DNA from 2 places in the Paenibacillus sp. Y916 genome. Region 2 is predicted to be linked to the other one. Evidence: riboswitches for the same ligand, from Rfam matches in the RefSeq annotation. Region 2 holds a riboswitch; the other holds the start of a gene.
The links. Region 2 has a riboswitch for cobalamin ahead of AC1TO9_RS13235 (anaerobic ribonucleoside triphosphate reductase). Riboswitches for the same ligand answer to the same signal wherever they lie in the genome.
Positions count from the first base shown of each region.

Region 1: it holds a riboswitch for cobalamin, as region 2 does, so the genes downstream of both, AC1TO9_RS12035 (ABC transporter substrate-binding protein) here and AC1TO9_RS13235 (anaerobic ribonucleoside triphosphate reductase) in region 2, are expected to answer to the same signal.

Region 1 covers NZ_JBXCJA010000004.1:272,200-283,215, forward strand. The annotation lists gene AC1TO9_RS12000 (methyl-accepting chemotaxis protein) at 1-192, shown strand, start outside; gene AC1TO9_RS12005 (nucleotide-binding protein) at 233-697, opposite strand; gene cobS (adenosylcobinamide-GDP ribazoletransferase) at 769-1,578, opposite strand; gene cobU (bifunctional adenosylcobinamide kinase/adenosylcobinamide-phosphate guanylyltransferase) at 1,575-2,147, opposite strand; gene cobT (nicotinate-nucleotide--dimethylbenzimidazole phosphoribosyltransferase) at 2,144-3,223, opposite strand; gene AC1TO9_RS12025 (ABC transporter ATP-binding protein) at 3,265-4,041, opposite strand; gene AC1TO9_RS12030 (FecCD family ABC transporter permease) at 4,038-5,084, opposite strand; gene AC1TO9_RS12035 (ABC transporter substrate-binding protein) at 5,081-6,088, opposite strand; cobalamin riboswitch at 6,345-6,558, opposite strand; gene AC1TO9_RS12040 (histidine phosphatase family protein) at 6,692-7,288, opposite strand; gene cbiB (adenosylcobinamide-phosphate synthase CbiB) at 7,279-8,250, opposite strand; gene AC1TO9_RS12050 (adenosylcobinamide amidohydrolase) at 8,250-8,981, opposite strand; gene cobD (threonine-phosphate decarboxylase CobD) at 9,001-10,092, opposite strand; gene lplA (lipoate--protein ligase) at 10,262-11,016, shown strand, end outside.
Region 2 covers NZ_JBXCJA010000005.1:110,133-121,148, reverse strand. The annotation lists gene serS (serine--tRNA ligase) at 1-1,267, opposite strand, end outside; gene AC1TO9_RS13255 (hypothetical protein) at 1,647-2,216, shown strand; gene AC1TO9_RS13250 (ribonucleotide-diphosphate reductase subunit beta) at 2,513-3,544, opposite strand; gene AC1TO9_RS13245 (ribonucleoside-diphosphate reductase subunit alpha) at 4,049-6,382, opposite strand; gene nrdG (anaerobic ribonucleoside-triphosphate reductase activating protein) at 6,430-6,930, opposite strand; gene AC1TO9_RS13235 (anaerobic ribonucleoside triphosphate reductase) at 6,927-8,900, opposite strand; cobalamin riboswitch at 8,938-9,201, opposite strand; gene AC1TO9_RS13230 (MTH1187 family thiamine-binding protein) at 9,422-9,724, shown strand; gene AC1TO9_RS13225 (glycosyltransferase) at 10,037-11,016, shown strand, end outside.

The sequences.
Region 1 (11,016 bases), on a different contig from region 2:
GGCACGGAGGAAGTCAGCGCATCTGTCGAAGAGACGGCATTAATCACATCAAGATCTCGAATAAGTATGAGTGAAATTGCAACTACAAGTGAGCAACAATTGAATGAAATGGAGCAGCATCGTTCGACCGTTACTACTCTCCATGAGTATGCCGTTCAGCTACAAGAGGCTATCCAACAATTCAAAATATAATTGCCCATCCATCACATTAACTTTCTCACAAAAGACGCCGTCAGGCGTCTTTTGTCTGACTAACACCCATAATGTCGTAAATCTGATTCATATCGATATGGTTGCGGACCACCTCAGCGATTCGATCGAATTCCTGTTCCTTGAGCGTACTAGAAGTAAACGTCTGACCCAAAGGTCCCAAGCCTTTATTGACACGAATACCATCCAGCCAGGACCTGCGGAATGTATCGTTATGAAATACACCATGAACCACAATCTGTGAGAACATATCTTTCATTGGCTTGATAAGGATAGGATTCATATCCGTCGTAGCTTTAACACTACAGGCTTCAGCTTGAACTCCTTGCGCACGACCGATTTCTTTCCCATCCTCCATTACGTAAGAGTTCAGAGCCATATTTTGCGACTTATAAGGGGCTGTCCGATATCCATCCTGTGTAAAAATACGACATAAAGCAGTGGTAACGACACTCTTACCTACATCTGAAGCCGTCCCCTGCAGCATCAGCACTTGTCCAAAAGCACCCTTACTCCAATCGCGAGTTTCAGATTTCACCATATTCATTCTTGCCCCTCTCACATCAGATTGTGCAACAGCACTAGCATCAGCAACGCTACGACTTCAAGAAATTCATTAAGAGCGCCATAAGTATCCCCAGTTAATCCACCTAGCGTAGCATTCAGCTTCCGTGCTAACCACATTCCAGCGATCCAAGCCGCTAGAGGAAGCATAATGAATCCAACCCATGCTGTAGTCCATGATTGGCTGTCCAAATGAAATATTGGAGCAATCGATACAGCAACTCCGGATAACATAATCGCCATTAGCAACGTCACGTATGTCTGTCCTTTATTCAACCCATTCAATTGTCCAGCCATGCCATCCTTGCCACGAGCCGTAGGCCATGAAGATATAGCATGAACTATGAACCATCGACTCCAAATCAAAGGCAGTAGAAGAAGACCTGAGTAATCAAGTCCGTCCACTAATAGTGAATAGATTAATGAGAGTTTAAGCAGCAGAAGCAGAACGCATGCTATCACACCCATCGCACCCACACGGCTATCCTTCATAATCTCCAGTATTTGTTCACGAGAACGATAACTTAATACACCATCTGCTGTATCCATCCAGCCATCCAAATGAAGTCCACCTGTAAGACCGACCCATAATATAAGGGTTAGCACGGCAGCAGGTAATGGAGGAAGCAAATAGGCGAATCCGGCTGCTCCTGCCCACACAACCAATCCAATAACAGTACCTACGAGCGGGTAGAACTTCACACTTTGACGAAATAGTGTAGGTGAATAATCCAGATTAGCTTTCACAGGAAAGCGTGATAGAAATTGAAAAGCGGCCGCAGCCGCTTGTCCCAAATTGGTCATAGTTTATACTCCCTGCTCTTTAGCTCAATAGGAATCCCTGCCGTAACCAGAAACACTTGAGCGCAGTTTCTTGATACTGCCTGATTCATGATGCCTGCTAAATCACGAAATATTCTTCCTAATGAATATTCAGGTACAATCCCACTTCCAACCTCATTCGTTACTACAATCAAATGACCTGGATATAACTGCATCTCATCAACCAGTTGCATAATTTCAGCCTTAACTTGGTCAGACATATTCTTCTCTTCCTCAATGGACAGAACAATATTAGATAACCATAGTGTAAGGCAGTCCACCAGCACGGTAGGAGCAGAGCCTTCTTCAATCAGACTATCCTCACGCCAACGACTTAGAAGCTTAACGAGCTGCAACGGTTCTTCCACCGTACGCCATGGATAATTAGCCTCATCTCTCTGCAGCTTGTGAAGAGCAATTCGCTCCCTCATCTCGTCATCAAAAGCTTGAGCAGTAGCCACATATACTGCCTCTTGTGACATAGACATGCATAACTTCTCAGCGAAGCTACTTTTTCCACTTCGTGCCCCACCTGTGACAAGTGTGATCATTTCGTCTGTTCCTTCGATTCACCGGAAACGCCCGCACTTTCGAATGTTGCCATTTCACTAACAATCCGGCAAGCTGCATCTATAAGATGTAGACATATTACGCCACCAGTACCTTCGCCGATACGTAGATCTAATTCCAATGCTGGACGGAGACCCAATTCTTGTAGTAATAATCGATGTCCTTGTTCATGCGATACATGTGACACTATCATGTATTCAGCCGAAGTCGGGCAGATAGCTTTGGCAAGTAACGCTGCTGTACTAGAGATAAAGCCATCAATAATAACTGGGCAACCATTCGCAGCTGATCCAAGAATAACACCTACTAAACCGCCTATTTCAAGTCCACCCACCTTAGCTAGAACATCAAGGGGATCAGACCGATCTGGATCATTCACTTTCAGCGCCTGCTCCACAACGCCAATCTTATGTTGTAGACGAGAATCGTCAATGCCAGTCCCTCTACCAACGGCATCTTTAACGCTAATAGTTGATAGTGCACAAGTCACTGCTGAGCTTGCCGTCGTATTCCCAATGCCCATCTCACCCGTTATAAATAATTGTACGCCACGTTTAATAGCATCTTCGACAACTTCAACACCAACAAGGATCGATTGGATCGCTTCCTCGTAAGTCATTGCTGGGCCTTGCGCCATATTTGCTGTACCGTACCTGATTTTCCGCGATAGTAGATTAGGATGGGATAACTCACTATTCACTCCGATATCTACGCATACAACTTCTGCATCTGCTTGTCGTGCAAGGACGTTAACAGCTGCACCCCCTGCTAAGAAATTATGAATCATTTGTGGAGTCACTTCCTGCGGGAAGGCACTTACGCCCTCTTCACATACTCCATGGTCCCCAGCCATAACAATAACTTCCCTACGAGCAAAAGATGGCTTTATTTCCCCGGTAATACCAGCGAGTTGTATCGCCATAGCTTCCAATTTACCGAGACTACCAGGTGGTACCGTCAAATTACTTATATGTAATTTGGCTGCCTGCATCGCAGCCTGATCAAGCTCAGGGATCTCTCCAATACGATTCATAAGTTCCATCATTCTCTTATTCATTCTTCATCTCTCCTCTGATATCAGTTGTTACTATGATTGATTCAATAACGAGACAGTAGGATCTGCGGGACAGCGCTAACTGGATGCTGAACAACTGCTGGATCGACGCCATAGACTTGTCGGATATTATCTTCCGTTAGTATTTCAGCTGGCGTCCCCATCCCAACGACTTGTCCTTCTTGTAACACTAACAGTTTATCACAGAATTGAGCAGCTAAATTTAAATCATGGAGTACTGAAATAACGGTAATCCCTGTTTCTTTACGCCAAGTAGCTACCATCTCCATGAACTGAAGCTGATAGTAAATATCCAAATACGTTGTCGGTTCATCTAGCAATAGAATATGAGGCTCCTGTGCCATCACTTTACCCAACGCAACGCGTTGTCTCTGTCCACCACTGAGTTCATCCAGTGGCCGATCACCCAGATCACTAAGCTGTAATCTTGTCATGATATCATCAATAATAGCTGTAGCATTATTACTCACATCTCGTCCGAGCCAGTCCTGAAATGGATATCTACCCATCTCTATAATATCTCGAACCGGATAATGAATGGCGGGCAGACCATCTTGCTGAAGGACAGCTAGCATCTGGGATAGCTCACGTCGGCTATAGCTTGAGACATGACGTCCCTGAATCGTAAGCTTCCCACTGCTAATCTGGTCCACTCCAGATATTAATTGGAGGAGTGTTGATTTACCACTTCCATTAGGACCAATGATTCCCCACCACTCACCTTCTTGTATCGACCAATCCACATCTCGAAGTGCGGAGATTTCAGCATAACGCTTGGATACCTTTGTCACCTCAATCATATCATACCTCCGTTCCTATGCTTCTTATTACGATACAACAGATACGCAAAGAACGGAGCACCAATGAATGCTGTAACGACTCCAAGCGGAATCTCCGTAGGCGCGAGAATAGAACGGGCAACGGTATCACACCACATCGTGAATATCCCACCTCCAAGCGCAGATAATGGAATGATGAGTCGATAATCAGGTCCCGTAATTAATCTAATAATGTGCGGTATAACAAGTCCTACAAATCCAATTACACCTGATACCGATACAGCCGCAGCCGTAAGCAAAGTGGATACGATCAATGTTCTTAGCTTAAGCCTCTCTACATTCAGACCCATATGTGCTGCTTGACGCTCACCAAGTGCCATTAAATTTAGAGACCGTGCACTACCCCATATCACAGCAAGTCCAACTAATACGTATGGCATCAACATAAGTGTATATGACCAGCCACGGAAGCTGAGTCCTCCCATCGTCCAGAACATGATTTCATTAATCGTCTGCTTCGACATCACAGTTAAGAAGGATACGATTGCACCTAGAAATGATTGCATAACAACACCTGACAAAATCAGACTATTCGTCGGAATCTTACCTCCATCACGCGCTAAAGATAGAACTCCCCATAAGGTTAATATTCCGGTTAGGAAAGCAACCAAAGGGAGAGTCCATACACCTACAAGCGAATACTGCAATCCGAAAAAGATAATAACAGCTGCACCGACTGAAGCCCCAGAAGATACCCCAAGTGTGTATGGGTCAGCAAGAGGATTTCGCAGCACCCCTTGAAATCCAGAACCGGCAACTGCAAGAGCTGCACCGACAAGCATCCCTAGTATAATTCTAGGCAATCTCACTTTCAGCAGTATCTGTTCATGTGCAGAACTCCATGTTGGAGTGATTGCATCACCTACCCAAGGAAATCGGTGTAATAGAATTCCTATGATATCCTTGATCGGAAGCTCCACAGCCCCTATTCCTAGGCAGAGCAGGAAGCTCACGATAAGCAATATTATCCCAAGTCCTCCGTACCCAGCCAACTTTTTACTCATGGCTGCACTAGTTCAGGATATATCATTTTGGAAATTTGCTTGAGACCTTCAGTTACTCTTGGTCCTGGACGACTAATCAAGTTATCATCTAATGCATGAATATCATCATTTTTAACTGCCGTAATTTGATCCCAGCCACTGCGAGCTTTAATAATCTCGTCTAACGTTTTCTGTGTGTTCTCTTCAATCACATTCTTCGAATACAGAATGACGTCTGGGTTATCATTAATAATCTTTTCCTCACTAATTTCACTCCAACCCGTTGTATCAGCAGCGACGTTAACTCCGCCAGCTAGGGCGATTAACTCGTCCATAAACTCGCCACTACCTACCGTCCAACCTATAGAGAACTCGATATACACTTTCTTCTTCTGATCAGGGGTTAGTGATTTAACAGCTTCCGTCACTTCATCTCGCTCTTGCTTCATTTCATCTGTAACAGCCTTCGCTTCGGCTTGATGATCTGTAATCTGACCATACAATTCAATATTTGTGATAACATCATCTATTGATTTCGGATTGGTCTTGAAAATCGCAATTCCTAGAGCACGTAGCTTCTCAGTAGCTTCCGCACTCATAGAAATACCCGTAAGTACAAGATCTGGTTGCGCTGCTATAATCGCTTCTTCATTTGGATTGTACAGACCACCCATTTTAGGCTTAGTTGTTACGGCCGCTGGATAATCATCATAATCCGATACACCAACAACTTGATCATCTAATCCTAGCGCGAACAATGCTTCTGTCTCCGCTGGTGAGAGGGATACAATCTGCTTCGGAGCTTCTGTAAATGTAAATGTCTCACCTGTCGCATCCGTTACGGTTAGTGGATACTCCGTTGTCAGCTCATTAACTTGTTCTGCTGGTGGTGTGGCTTGTTCCGTTGGTGCTGGCGTAGGTTCGGATCCTTGCGCTGGTTCGTTATTATTACCACAAGCGGCAAGTGATAGTGCTAGCATCATTGCTAAGGCACCCGTAGTCCAATTCTTCCAAATCTGCTTCATTGTTCATTATCTCCCCTATTATCTATTGTACATACATGAGATGCTAGCCTTGTAATTTCAATGAATTCTCTCCGATAAAGGACATAAACATAGCAAAAAATCCTGATCCTCTATTGCTAGAAAGAATCAGGGATTACGTCTGTACAAACATCACATATTACTAATACGATATATGTATGCCAAGTGTTATAAGCCCGCAATAATACATCACAAGCACTTACACAAGCCAAACGTAATCCTTTCCTCGAAGGATCGCCGTACTTATTCTCACAAGGCAGGTCTCCTGACTCACAGGTTAACTAATAATCTCACCTTCCCATTCTGCTTATAGCAGTACAGTGGTATATGGAGAATATCCCTGATTCACAGTGGCGGGACCGTGTCGGATTTACACCGACTTCCCTTTTAACTAGAGTTAAAAGCTATTACTTCAGCTTCTAAGTTCCTAGACCTCATAAGTTTATAATATTCATTTAAATACAGATCTTGCTTCTCTATTCAAAATTATAGATCAAAAAGAGATACCTTACAAACCAAATGTTAATAATTCCTTATAGTTCGAGTTCAAAAAGTAAGCCCTTTGGACTTCCTCTAATCATAGGGCTACTTTAAGCGTCCTACCCATTGCCCCTCACGTATCGTAAGCTGCAGCGTTAACAAGCTTCCCGGATCAACCGAGATATCCCAGAACATCAAGTCAGGAATCGTCATCGTCGCGAGTTGTCTTATGACCCCTCCATGTGTAACCAGCAACATAGAATCAACGGAGTTATCATCTCCCTCCAAAACACACGCTAGACTATCCATGAAGTTCACCAGCCTCTGCTGAAAGTGTCCCCAAGATTCCCCCCTTGGAGGAGTCACTGTTTGAGGATTGTCCAGCCATTCTCGATACAACCTAGAATGCTTCAACTGATCGTAGGTCTGCCCCTCCCAATCTCCAAAATCCATCTCTCGCAAACGATGATCAAAGACTACCTGATCAGGTGATGTAGGATAGATCAAATCTAACGTTTCCCTACATCTCTTCAGATCACTGCAGAATACCTTTCGGAATATCCTTCCTTCAAGGGCTTCTTTCACTAATAAAAGCTCTGTCTGTGACTCTTCGAGTATTCCTATATCCGTATGTCCCAAATAACGTCGATCCTTATTCCACTGCGTTCTGCCATGTCGAATACATACCAATTCTAATTCCATAATGTTCCACCTAAACCCCGTATAGCAAGTGCACATAACATGAGGAATAACAACGATGCGACTAGCATCAAACGTATAGTTGACTGAATATCCCTCTTCACCATTGGACGTGAGAATTCCCCCATATAGGCACGAAAAGACACGACACCATTATACGTATTCTCACCTCCTAGCCGAACACCAAGAGCTCCAGCTACGGCTGATTCAGGGAATCCACTGTTCGGACTCGGATGGAGACGAGCATCATGTCTTACGGTATGATAAGACCTTTTATAATCTAGACGCATAACCCAACTACTAACGACCAGTAATGCACCTGTTATACGAGCTGGAATGAAATTAGCGACATCATCCAATCGGGCAGAGGCCCATCCTATGTTAATATATTTATCATTCTTGTAACCAACCATCGAATCTAAGGTATTTACAGCTCGATAAGCCATCGCCAGTGGTGCTCCTCCAATAAGTGCATAGAACAACGGCGACACAATAGCATCAACAATATTCTCCGCAACGGTCTCTACCGTTCCACGGACAATTTCAGGCTCATCCAAATGATCTGTATCACGTCCAACAATCATTCCAAGTGATCTACGAGCAGCAGGTAAGTCACCACAATTAAGATGATCATGCACCTCCATCCCCGCATCCTTAAGCCCTTTCGTAGCAATCGTCGTAGCAATTAATACGATCTCAACACCAACGGCAAGCCATGGATGAATCATATATAGACCTCTCAACAATGCCCACGTTATAAGCAGTGCACCTCCTACAACAATAGTTGGAAGTAGAATTCCATATTTTTTTAACTTGATCGGATCTGACACATGACTACGAATATTCCTCTCTATCCGTTTGATACAATTCCCCATGCCGATCACAGGGTGAGGTAGCCAGCGCGGATCTCCAATGATCAGATCCAATAGGTAGGCAGCCCATAGAATGAATATGGCCAATTCCATCATACTCGCTTCACTCCCGCAACTCTTAAACCCTCTTGCACTGTAGCATAAACTAGTCGTCCAATTGCAGCTCCTAGTTCAGTAGCTGTTCCACAGTATCGATGTTCAATAGTATGGATAGGAGATTGACTGACACCAAGAACAATAGAATCCGTCGTAGTTCCCGTAGCAATCAATCCATTCTCTGCATCCCGAATACCCAGATCCGATAGAGCAGCAGTCTTTGCCTCTACAGCTGTCATAATAGCATTTACCATCGCTGCTTGCGTCAGCTTCGCGTCAATCATGAGCATAATATTGATCGTTCCGGGTTGATAGGCTGGGAACGTAGTTCGCTCAGATCCAGCACGTGCACCGTTCGATACTCCCGCTGTTGTACAGCAGAACAAGGATCCGTCTTTACCGTCCTCTTCCAGAACTGCAGCATGTTCCAATCGAACAGCTGTCAACAATCCTGCTGTAGTTTGCTGTGGGTAGCCCCAATCCTTGAATAATTGCTCTATATCACGTTCTGGATCAGCACAGTTATAGAACCGATCTACATAAATATTAGCTATTCGATCGATTTTCCCTGTTCCTCCCCCATATATTGCACTACTAAGGCTATCCACAGGGCTTGGGCATTGGAGTAACAAATGACGTTCTTGTCGGGTAAGTGTTAGACCTGGCCAAACGATAGAGGAATACACGTTATTTTCATCATTGATAAAAGGTGTTGTTGTTGTCATCATCATCATTATTCTCCTATTCTTATACTATACTCTCCATCACATTCTGTATCTCGACCAGAAATAACCGATTAGCTTCCGCGCCTTTGACGGCGATTCGAATATATTCATCCCCCAGCCCAGGATACATCGCACAGCTTCGAATTAATATTCCTCGCAGACCAAGTTCACGTTGCATATCTATCGCATGCCATGGTTCCGGAAGCTCCACCAATAGAAAGTTCGCTTCGCTTGGACTGACATTACACCCCAGCCTGGTAAGCCCTTGGGTAAGGACTATTCGCTCATTGGATATTAATTCTAACGTACTACGCTCGAATTCCTCACCACTTTCCAACGCTGCTTCACCCGCTAACAGAGCTAGTCCATTTACACTCCACGTCACCTGCTTACTCTTCATAGCTTGGATGACATCCGGATGTGCCAATGTATATCCCAATCGCAAACCTGGAATCGCATAGAACTTCGTCATGGACCGTACCAGTAACATACGAGGATACTTTGTAAGTTCCGATAACAAAGATGCTTGCTGTCGTTGCGGAATGAAATCTATGAAGGCTTCATCTACGACCAGATAGGTGTTGAATTTCTCAGCAGTTTCGGCTAATATCCTCAGCTCCTCAAGCGTATATTGCACGCCATTCGGGTTGTTAGGCTGACCAATGAATAGCAAATCTACTTGCTGTATCAACTGTCCTATGTCTTCACATGTTGCCTTCCAATCATTATCTTGTCTACCAAATACCGAGATTACTTCCGTATTGAATTGTTCTGACAATTGCCTATATTCAGAGAAACATGGTTCGATAATACCGACCTTCTGTGGATGAAGTCCTAGTAAAATAAGCGACATACATTCAGCTGCACCATTTCCAACACAAATATTATCTTCACCAACACTTAGCTTGCGTCCAAGAATAGTTTTAAATCTTCTATGACCTGGGTCAGGATAACGAATAATTGACGATAATGCTCCCTCCAATTGCTTTAGCACTTGCTGAGGTGGGCCCAACGGATTAATATTAGCGCTAAAATCGAGGAATATTCCCTCATCTTGTCCATAAGCCTGTGCGGCACTTTCTAAATCTCCTCCATGACCGTAACGTTCTAGCATCCTAATTACCCCTCTGTCTTTAAATTGCCTAGGTATAGTTCCATTGTTGCTTAGGCTCTTCTATTGCGTCAATCCATCGTCCTTTGTTTCTATCTCATATTTAGTTTACAATTATACAAGATTCAACAATCATTACATACCTTTAAATAATGAAGGAGTAGAGTAAACTATGCTATTCATCGATAACCAAGGAATTCATGATCCTGCTATTAACTTAGCCATAGAAGAGTACGCTTTAAGACATCTTTCAATGGACGAGAGCTATTTGCTTTTCTATATTAATCAACCATCTATTATTATTGGTAAACATCAGAACACGATTGAAGAGATTAATCAGGAGTATTGCAAGGAGAACAATGTTCAAATCGTCCGTCGTCTTTCCGGCGGTGGTGCAGTATATCATGATCTTGGTAACCTTAATTTCAGCTTTATTACGAAAGATGATGGCCAATCATTCCATAATTTCTTGAAATTCACCCAACCTGTTATTGATGCTCTTCAAAAAATGGGAATAAACGCTGAGCTCACAGGGCGCAACGACATACAGGTTGGAGAACAGAAAATATCTGGTAACGCCCAATTCTCAACTCGTGGTCGGATGTTCAGTCACGGTACGTTGATGTTTAACCTGAACTTGGATAACGTTCAAGCTTCTCTCAACGTAAATCCAGAGAAATTCAAATCCAAGAGTACCAAATCCGTACGTAGTCGCGTAGCCAACATCAGTGATCTTATGGAAACCACTATGACGATCGAAGAATTCCGTGCTGAGCTACTTCGTTCGATATTCGGAATGGATGCGCAGGATGTACCCCAATACCACCTAAAAGAAGAAGATTGGGAGCAGATCAATCGAATTTCCAAGGAACATTATCAGAACTGGGATTGGAACTACGGTATATCACCTGAATCGAACGTGAAACA
Region 2 (11,016 bases):
GTCTATCCAAGCCACCCATGTATGGGCGCAGTGCCTTGGGAATATAAATAGAGCCATCCTCTAGTTGATGATTCTCCAACAGTGGAATTAGAATACGCGGTGATGCAACGGCTGTATTGTTTAGCGTGTGGCAAAATTGTAGCTTCCCATCGGCATCTCGGTATCTTATATTTGAACGACGAGCCTGGAAATCTAATACATTGGAAGATGAATGCGTCTCCCCGTAGGCTTGACGGCTGGGCATCCATGTCTCGATATCATATTGCTTATACGTTTTTTGCGACATATCTCCTGTGCATACCGACATCACCCGATAAGGAAGCTCTAATAATTGAAGAATTTCCTCTGCATGACCTGTAATTTCCTGCAATATTCGCTCCGATACTTCAGCATTATTTTCACAGAGCACGACTTGCTCCACTTTGGCGAACTGATGCACTCGGTATAGACCTCGAACATCTCGCCCTGCTGATCCAATCTCTTTGCGGAAGCAGGCCGACATACCAGCAAGTTTGATCGGTTCTGTCACATCAATGATCTCATCGCTATAATACGATACTAACGATACTTCAGAAGTTCCTACTAACCACTTATCTTCGCCTGAGATCTCAAACGTCTGATCCTGTCCCGTTGGGAAGAAACCTGTCTTTGTAAGTGCTTCGGGCCGAACCATCACTGGAACGTCCATCGCTGTGAATCCATATGACGTAAGTAGGTCCAATGCCAAACGCTGAACGGCTAAATGTAAATATAGACCTGCGCCCTTGAGGAAATAATTCCGGCTCCCAGCAGTCTTCACACCCCGTGGAATATCAATAAGATCATGGAGTTCTCCTAATTGAACGTGATCTTGTGTCTGAAAGGAGAATGATGGTGGAGTTCCGACTTGTCTTATCTCCATATTGTCGCTATCATCTCTGCCGACGGGTGTGTCAGGAGAGACGATGTTAGGTACTAACGTCATCCGTTCTTCACATTGTTGAGCGGCATGAGTTAATTCAGATTCAATTACACTCAACTGCTTATTGATCTCTTTTACTTGTTCTTTAAGAGGTTCAGAATCTGGCTGCCTTCCTTGTTGCATAGCTGTAGCGACAGCTTGAGTCAGTCGGTTACGATGAGCTCTTAGATCTTCAGTCTGCTTCAATAGATCGCGTCTCTTCTGATCCCAGTACAGTAAATCGGTGACCGAAAGTTCGATTCTTTTCTGTTCGGCTGTTCGTTGGACCAAGTCCGGATTGTCCCGGATAAATCGGATGTCTAACATGTCTCACGAGCTCCTTTGTTAGTAAAATGCACAAAAACGCCCTCATCCTTTGGGACGAGGAGCGTCTGCTCGCGGTGCCACCCAACTTGATCGAATCTGTCTATGACAGTATTCGATCCTCTTTTGGTTCCGCGGTAACGGTCGGATGCCGGTTAACTTAGGGAGAGGAAATACGTTCTCCGGTCGCTAACGCCTCACAGTTGGATGCTGATCATAGGCGCAATATCACTGTTCAATTCTTTGTGGATTAGTATAGCCTATCCGAGGAATAAGTACAATATGCATTCTGCCATGCATGCCATATGCGAAGTTCCTTTTGTCTAAAATTGGGTAACCAAATCGATTTCCATACGTTAGTGTAAGAGAGGAGGGATTTATTATGAAGAAAAAGACCAAAGTGATGACAAAGGCGATCATCGCGGGTTCAGTTATACTAACCTGTTCTCTATTATTAATGGCTTCAGGCTGTTCACCAGAAAGTGATGAGACGGCTGCGATAAACGTAGGTAAGAGTTTAAAAATGATGCAATACCAGGTTAAAGTTGTGGATATCGAAACGGAGACAGAAGATATGTTGGAGGCAATAGAGGCAAAATTGAAGGTAGAAGAAGCATTCAAGCCATTATTGACAGAAAGGGGATACGAAGGTTTCGTAGCCAACAGACAAAGCGCAATAGCTTCACAGTATGCAAGTAGGAATATGGTTAATATGCAAGTGAAACAAATTCAATTCGAAAATATGAAACAAGATAATATGGAAAAGGATACATTCTCCTTTAGCTATAGCATAGATATTGAAATAAGCCCCTCAGAACTAACTTCGTCCCGTGGCCATAGTGTAATCACCAAAACAGGACATATGACAGTCGTGAAAGAGGATAACCAATGGAAAGTATTAAAAGACCTAGACAAGGGGTTCTTCGAGGATGAATTAATGATAGATGAATGAAAATATAATGGTGTGTGTAATCACGTAAGTATTCTAACGGAAGCAGAAGACCTTATTGGGCTGAAAACAGTACTTTTGAATTTCTAAGGGAACTGAGTGACCTTATATGGCCATTTCCTCTGGATGTAGGTCGTTTATTTGCATATAGAGGCGTGTATTTCCGTTAGAATTTCATAGAGGCGTTGTTTCACGAAATAGTGTCTGTGGGTGCCGTTAGAAATCCAATTATAAAAGAAGAGGATGGGTATGGAGCATAAGCCCCTTCCCACCCTCGCTAGTTACTATAATCATACTTATTACAGATCGTCAAACCCGTTATCGTCGCCCACTTTACCGTAGTTACGAGATTTAGCTTCGAAGAAATCCGTCTTCGTTGAATTCAGAGCGTCATCAGAGAAAGGCTTAATCCAAGGCATACAGTTCACATCAACACCTTCATAAGCTTTGTCCATCCCCATTAAAGTAAGACGCTTATTCGCTGTATATTTGATGTAATCCTCCAATTCATTCAAGTCAATTCCACGAATATTGCTAAGAGTATAATGTGCCCAATTGATCTCCAATTGAACAGCTTCGTCAATCGTTTTGTATACATAAGCGATGTTCTCTTTCGTGTTAAGCTCTGGGAAATCAAGAAGAAGTTGCTTGAACACCTCAGCAAAGAAATAGCAATGCTGATTCTCATCACGTTGAATATAAGAGATCATTTGGCTAGTACCCATCATCTTCTGATCGCGAGCCAAGTTATAGAAGAAAGCAAACGTACTATAGAAGAAGATACCTTCCAAAATCAAATCCGCAACCATAGCGTGGAAGAACGTTTGTGGAGACTGCTCATCCCGGAAGGTTTGATAAATATTTGAAATAAAACGATTGCGTTCTAGAAGAACCGGATCATGCTTCCAATACTCAAAAATCTCCTTCTGCTCTTGATCAGAAACAATCGAAGAAAGAACATACGAATAAGATTGGTTATGGACAACTTCTTGTTGAGCAATAATAGCTGAGATCGCTTCTAATGAGGAATCAGTAAAATATCTTTTTACATCCCCGACAAACATCGTCTGCATAGAATCCAATACAGCAAGTAATGAAATATTAATCTTGAATACGCGTTGCTCTTCAGGATCCAATCCTGCAAACTGCTGTGCATCCTTAGACATCGGAATTTCATCGGCAATCCAGTGATTTAACAATAGGACCTTATATAATTTATACATATGAGGCATACGAATATCGTTCCAGTTCAGAATACCCGAGCATTCACCTTGAATAATTTTTGTAGATTGGTTTGGTGCTTCCGTGTTGAAAATTTGTTGCAATTTCATTTCTATTACTCCTTTTATTAAAAGTACTTTTAATCTTCCGTATTTGCGTAGCAAACAGGTGCAGAGAAAGTTACTTCTGCATTTTCTTGGGGTTATGCCCTTCCGCATTTGCGGAGCAAACAGGACATGTAGCTCGCGAAGCCAGAGCTACTCACTCGCATTTGTTTTAGGTTATGCCCTTCCGCATTTGCGGAGCAAACAGGACATGTAGCTCGCGAAGCCAGAGCTACTCACTCGCATTTGTTTTGGGTTATGCCCTTCCGCATTTGCGGAGCAAACAGGACATGTAGCTCGCGAAGCCAGAGCTACTTCACTTCACTCGTAGTGGAGCGGGTCCCCACCGCATTCGCGAAGCGAACAGGGAGGACGATAAGCGCTCCTAGCACGAAACGTTCCTCACAGATAAGCACCCCATCCTCTCACTCCGCCAAAGAGTTTCGGGTGTCCAGAGGGCAGAGCCCTTGGGGCCCTCCCTTGGAAGGGAGGGTGGGGTGGGATCGAAGGTTATGACGAGCAGCTCTCACATTCATCAATCGTCAACGCCCGGCTACGTACATAGTAAGTTGTTTTCATGCCGGAACTCCAAGCATGAAGATGCAGCGATAGGAAATCGGTCGCTTTAATGTCAGGACGAACGTACAGATTGAAGCTTTGGCCTTGATCCACATGACGTTGGCGGGCAGCCGCCATATTGATGGACCAATGTTGGTCTAGATTAAACGCTGTTTTATAGAACCAGATCGTCTTATCAGATAGATCCGGTGCTGGGTTAGCAATCTTATACGTTGTTTTCTCTTCATAAGATAGCAATTCATACAATGGATCGATGCTGGCTGTGGAGCCGGCGATAATGGAAGTGGAACCATTAGGTGCAATAGCGAACATCCAAGCGTTCCGTACACCATTCTGTTGCACCTCTTGTTGCAGTTCCTGCCACTGTGAAGTCGTTACGTACTTACCTTCACGTTGGCCATCTGTGTAGCCACGTTGTGTAAAGTACTGACCACTTTCCCAATCAGAGCCCTTAAACTTCGGATACTGACCTTTTTCCTTGGAAAGTTCCATACTTGAACGAACGAGCAGGTAGTTGATTTTCTCATAAAGATTATCATTATAAGTGACAGCCTCATCGGATTCCCAACGAATACCTTCGAGAGCTAATAGATGATGAAGTCCGAAAGTTCCTAAGCCGATGGCGCGATATTGACTATTCGTATATTGAGCTTGAAGCACTTCAATATTGTTAATATCGATGACATTATCAAGCATCCGTACTTGAATAGGAACGAGTCGATCTAGCACACCCGCTGGAACAGCGCGAGCCAAGTGAATGGAGTTCAAGTTACACACGACGAAATCACCAGGGATTTTCGAGATAATAATTCTCGTTTGTCCGTCTTTGGTAACGAGTTCTTCCTTTTCCACAACGGTTGCTGATTGGTTCTGCATAATTTCCGTACACAGGTTAGAGGAATAGACCATACCATGTGCACTATTCGGGTTAGCCCGGTTGACTGTATCACGGTAGAACATATATGGCGTACCTGTCTCAAGCTGCGACTTCATGACACGCTTCATAATATCGATCGCTGGAACGGTAATACGAGACAACACAGGATGATCAACGGCTTCGGCATATTTATCACTGAAGGAACCTTGACCAAGCGTTTCGTCATAGAAATCTTCAAGTCCAAGTGGACGACCGTTGCTATCTTTCCAGCCCATAACCTTTTTGACTTCATGAGGACAGAATAGATTCCACATCCCACGATTCTCTACAGCACTCATGAATAGGTCAGGAATACAAATGCCGTGGAATACGTCATGTGCTCTCATACGCTCGTCACCATTATTTAATTTGAGATCAAGGAACGCGAGAATATCTTTATGGAACACATCGATATAGACTGCAATGGCACCTTTACGTGTACCTAATTGGTCTACGCTAACGGCGGTATTGTTGAGCTGACGGATCCAAGGGATGACACCTGAACTCGTATTTTTATGTCCACGAATATCTGAACCACGGGCACGTACTTTGCCGAGATAGACACCGATTCCACCGCCCATTTTACTAAGACGAGCCGTATCGGTGTTAGAATCGAAGATGCCTTCCAAAGAGTCATCAACGGTGTCGATGAAGCAACTGGAGAGTTGTCCAGCAACTTTCTTGCCAGCATTAGACAACGTCGGGGTAGCTGCGGTCATATATAAATTACTCATCGCCCAATAGGACTCCTTCACAAGCTCCATGCGTCTCTCAGCAGGCTCTTTATGCATAAGGAACATAGCGATGATCATGTAACGTTCTTGTGGAAGCTCCATAATATGTCCATCGAAATCTGTCGTAAGGTAGCGCTCTGTAAGCGTTAAAAGACCGATGTAATCGAATAAAAGATCACGTTTATAATCAATGAGTTCACCAAGTTCTTGGATCTGCTCTTTCGTATAGTATTCAAGTAATTCTTCTCTGTATATACCTTTGTGTACCAAATCTGTGATCAGTGGGTAAAGCGCACCATAAGGCTCATCGGCATACGATTTATAACGGCGGTGATGAGCAGCTTTTTTATATAAAGTAGTAAGTAAAGAACGAGCTGCAGCAAACTTCCAGTTAGGTTCCTCTTTCGTAACTAACTCTAATGCAGACATGGTAAAGGCGTTACTAATATCTTCTCCTGTAACTTCATCACGGCGAAGCTTGGATAATACACCGCGGATCAATTGATCCTTATTAAGCATGTCCAATCCTTCAAGAAGGCGATCAGTATAGATGGAGAGACGCTTCTCATCAAAAGCGAGCTGGCGGTTATTCGGTTTTACTACGAAATGTGGCATGAATGTCTTCCTTTCAACATGAGTATTTCAATTTGTGATATTTAAATTTACAACAGTATGGCATCGTTGTAAATCAAACTTGCCTGAATGTCTATAATACGCTGATTTGAACTCCCACGGAAGGGGAGACTGGTATTCTTTAAAGATTGTACAAAAGGACCATCGATGACGACTTGGCATTTCTGAAGCAGACGGTACTCTGCCGAATGAACGGAGGCCATGAGATCCTCATATATATAGCCGGTATAGATCCATACAGAGAAGTTAGGGAGGCTTAGTCGGACCTTATCAATGAAATCAGCCGCCTCATCAGCTGAGAAGAAAGGATCTCCCCCAGCAAGCGTCAATCCTTCAAGTAAGGGGTTATTAGCCATGTCATTGATAATTTCTTGTTGACGCTGTTCCGTAAAAGGTTCTCCGTAGTTGAAATTCCACGTTGCCGGATTGAAACAACCTGGACAGCGGTGACGGCAACCACTAAGAAAGATGACGGCCCGCAGGCCATCACCTTCGTTAATGGATTCAGGATAGTAGCCACAAATATTCATCGATGTTTGACCCGATCTCGTACCTCAGCTTGCTTAGCAGCATTAAAGCGCGTCTGATAATCACCTGTTAGGTAACCGGTCACTCGCCGTAGACGGTACATGGGTACGTCGGATTCGAGTGTTCCACACTGTGGGCACGTATCCCCGATAATACCTTCGTAATGGCAAGAACCACAACGATCAATAGGATGGTTAATGCTGAAATAGCCAATATTTTGTGATAATGCAAACTGAACTATTTTGAGAAAGGCAGTTTGATTACTACGCACATTTCCATCTAATTCAATATAAGAGATAGCTCCTGCATTGCACAATTCATGAAAAGGAGCCTCAAGCGAAATTTTACGCGCAGCTGGCAGATTATAATATACCGGTACATGAAAAGAATTAGTATAATATTCGCGGTCTGTTACACCGGGAATGGAACCGAATATTTCTCGATCCTTTTTCGTGAACTTACCCGATAGACCTTCAGCTGGTGTAGCCATCAATGTAATGTTAAGATCATACTCGTCACTCTTCCGATCACAGTAACGACGCATGGAGGAGATAAGTTCCAAAGCTTTGGCATAGACTACATCACTTTCAGCATGATGTTTACCGTACATGGCCTTCATACATTCACCTAGACCGATGAAGCCTATAGATAAGCTACCATGTTTCAAGATTTGTTCTACCTTGTCGTCAGGACCTAGTAGTTCTCCACCTTCCCAGACTCCTTCGCGCATCATAAAGTCTGAAGCTTTGGCAGGCTGTCGGGCTTGGATTTTGTAACGGTGTAATAGTCCATGTAGTGCGATATCCAGGAAGTGGTTGAGATCTTGTTGGAACCCCTCCTCATTAGGCGTGATATTACCATTAACTACACCGTGTTTGATACCTAATTTAACAAGATTAATCGTATTGAAGGATAAGTTCCCTTTACCGGATAGACGATTGCGACCATGTCGATCGGCAAGAACACGAGTACGACAACCCATCGTAGCGAATTCAGTATTGGCATCTGTTGGATCATAATACTGTAAGTTGAAGGGAGCATCTATGTTGGCGAAATTAGGATATAACCGTTTGGATGAGCATTCTACGGCCTTCAAGAAAAGATCATAGTTAGCATCCCCTGGTGATTGATTGATACCACGCTTACATTTGAAGATTTGAATGGGGAAGACAGGTGTTTCGCCACTTCCAAGTCCATTCATAGTTGCACTAAGCAAGCTATCAATGATCATTTGGCCTTCAAGTGAGGTGCATGTCCCATAATTGATGCTAGTGAAGGGGATCTGACCTCCAGCACGGCTGGACATCGTATTTAGGTTATGGATTAAGCTCTCAGCAGCTTGAAGGCATTCTGTCCTAGTTTCTTGCATAGCAAAAGAATAAGAACGTGGATGAGAGTTAGGTAACGATAAGTTACCTAGATGGATGTTACACTCTTCGACCACAGAAGTCTCATTAAAGTAGTGTACCCCTTTTTGAAAATGCTTCGCAAATGACTTGGCGACATATGGAGCTAAATCATGATCCAGTTTGCTCCCGGAAACGCCGCCGTATTGAGAATTTTGCTGACATTGAAATATTATCGCAACTAATGCCATCGCAGTTGAAATGGATTGTGGTGTGCGAACACTACCACTGCCAGTGCTGAAGCCCCGTGCTAGGAGTTTGTCGAATGGAATGAAGATGCAATTCGTGCTACCCACCGCATATTGATCAAGATCATGTACATATAAATCATTGTGATCCACGGCAGCCATGAGTTGTTTGGGGATTATGTAATATCTTGCGTACCATTTAGCATATTCACTGCCGAATTTTCCTATTTTTCCTGAAAAGCTTTCGCCATTTAGATTGGCATTCTCACGTAGCATTTCCACGTTGAGACTCTCTGTAATATCGTGTCCAAGACCTGATACCTCATGTAGCATTTTCTCTTCCAAGGAGAAGCTACTTCTAGGTTCCATAAGTACCATGATTATATTCCACCTTTCCTATTTCACCGTAGGATGTATTGTGTATGTCGAACAGGCAGGTCTCCTGACTTCCCAAGCAAACGAATTCGTGCTTCATATGTAGATGAAGTTCGTTTATTCAGCAACTAGCGCCTTCCCATAAACTTATGCTCACAGTGGCAATGGCTGTGCCTATTCGACTGCGATATGCAGCTCGAATCTTGGGTTACAGTGGCGGGACCGTGATGGAATTGCACCATACTTCCCTTTTAAGATCCGGATTTGATATAGTAGCCGAATCACCTGTTTTCACTATATTTAGTGTCGCTATATAAATCTAACTCAATATATGGTGTTTGTAAACATGTATTAATGAAATATTCTATGAAAAAAATCATGAAAACCCTGCCAAGCCTTCTATGACTTGCGTTTGGGGGAGGAATAAATATTTATGTTATCTTGTGAGTTCAAAAATCCAGATTTTGCGAAAAAAATACGAAATAGCTACAATAGATTAAGAAGTGTAAGAGGAGGAAATAAACATGGCGATTGCAGAAGTAACAGTTATCCCGATAGGGACGCAAACAACAAGTCTAAGTGCTTACGTTGCAGATATGCAGCGAGTTCTGAAAGATCAGCAGGGAATAACGTATCAATTAACATCGATGAGTACGATTATTGAAGGGCCTCTTGAATTCGTATGGAGTGCTATTGCCGCTTTGCATGAATCACCATTTCTATCGGGGGCAGAGAGAGTCTCTACGTCTGTTAAACTGGATGATCGTCGGGATAAGACTTCCTCTAGTGCACAGAAAATACAGTCGGTTCAAGAAAAATTAAAGTAATCTCAAATCTGCCAAAGAGTGACCATTGCTTTTTGGTAGATTAGAGTTATAATCCATGTGACGCGGATTCTCATAACTGAGAATTCGCGTTTTTTTGCTAGAGTAGAAAGTATAACCTTTCTGTACCATGACAAGAAAGACGCATCTAACCCATGCTAATAACCCTTTAACTAAAGACACGGACTGGCGATTTTCATATGTGAAAACGTATCTTTTAAGAGATTAGTTAAAAGCCGTTTCGAATCTTGTTTTTTACCATTTAATAATACAAGAATATAAAAGAAGATTTTCAAAATGAATGGGGTGAAGAAGTTGAATGATAAAGATGTAAGAGTGCTTATGATTTTGGATACCTTTGACATAGGTGGAACAGAGACGCATGTTCTTTCTCTTACAAGAGAATTATTAAAACAAGGAGTGACAGTTTTTGTAGCAGGGAACTCAGGGCCTTTGGAAAGTAAATTTAGAATGCTGTCATGTGAAGTCTATAATTATACAAAAAATAAGGAAGAATTTGTTGAATGGATACGAATCAATGAAATAAACTTGATCCACGCCCATTTAGAGAAAAGTGCCAAATATGCAGTACAGTTATCTCGGAAGTTAAATATTCCGTTGATTTATACGATTCACGGAACTTACTACGAAAACTCGATATTGCTCGAGGCAATCAATAAATGCTCAATTAAACCTACTTTTATTAGTGTCAGTAAACCTGTTAAGAAGTGGTTGGAGAAGAAAGGCATATATTCGATCCATGTCCCTAATGGGATTGATATGAATGAATTTACTGTAAAGAAATCAGATCTTAAGGAAGAATTAAATATCCCTAAAAAATCTAGAGTTTTACTGTACGCTAGTAGACTGGAAGATGAGAAATATGAGATATGCAAATTGTTGTTAAAGGCATGTGATAATAAATTGTTTAAAAAGTTTCCAGATATGCATCTTCTTATTGCCGGTGACGGTATGAAGACCGAAAAAATAAAAACGCGTATTAACGAAACAATCAAATCAAATCGTATCCAGTATATAGGGAATCGATTGGATATGCCTGATTTGTATTCAATAAGTAATTATGTTGTGGGAACTGGAAGAGTTGCTTTGGAAGCCATATTTTGTGAGAGACCAGTAATAGCGATTGGTGCAGCTGGAACCTTCGGATTGGTAACATTAGATAATTTTGATAAGGCCTTGCAGTATTACTTTTGTGATCATAAAATGCTTCTTCCCTTGAACCAAGATAATATTACAAACGCTGTAAAAGATGCATTGCTCTTGGGAAACAAGAA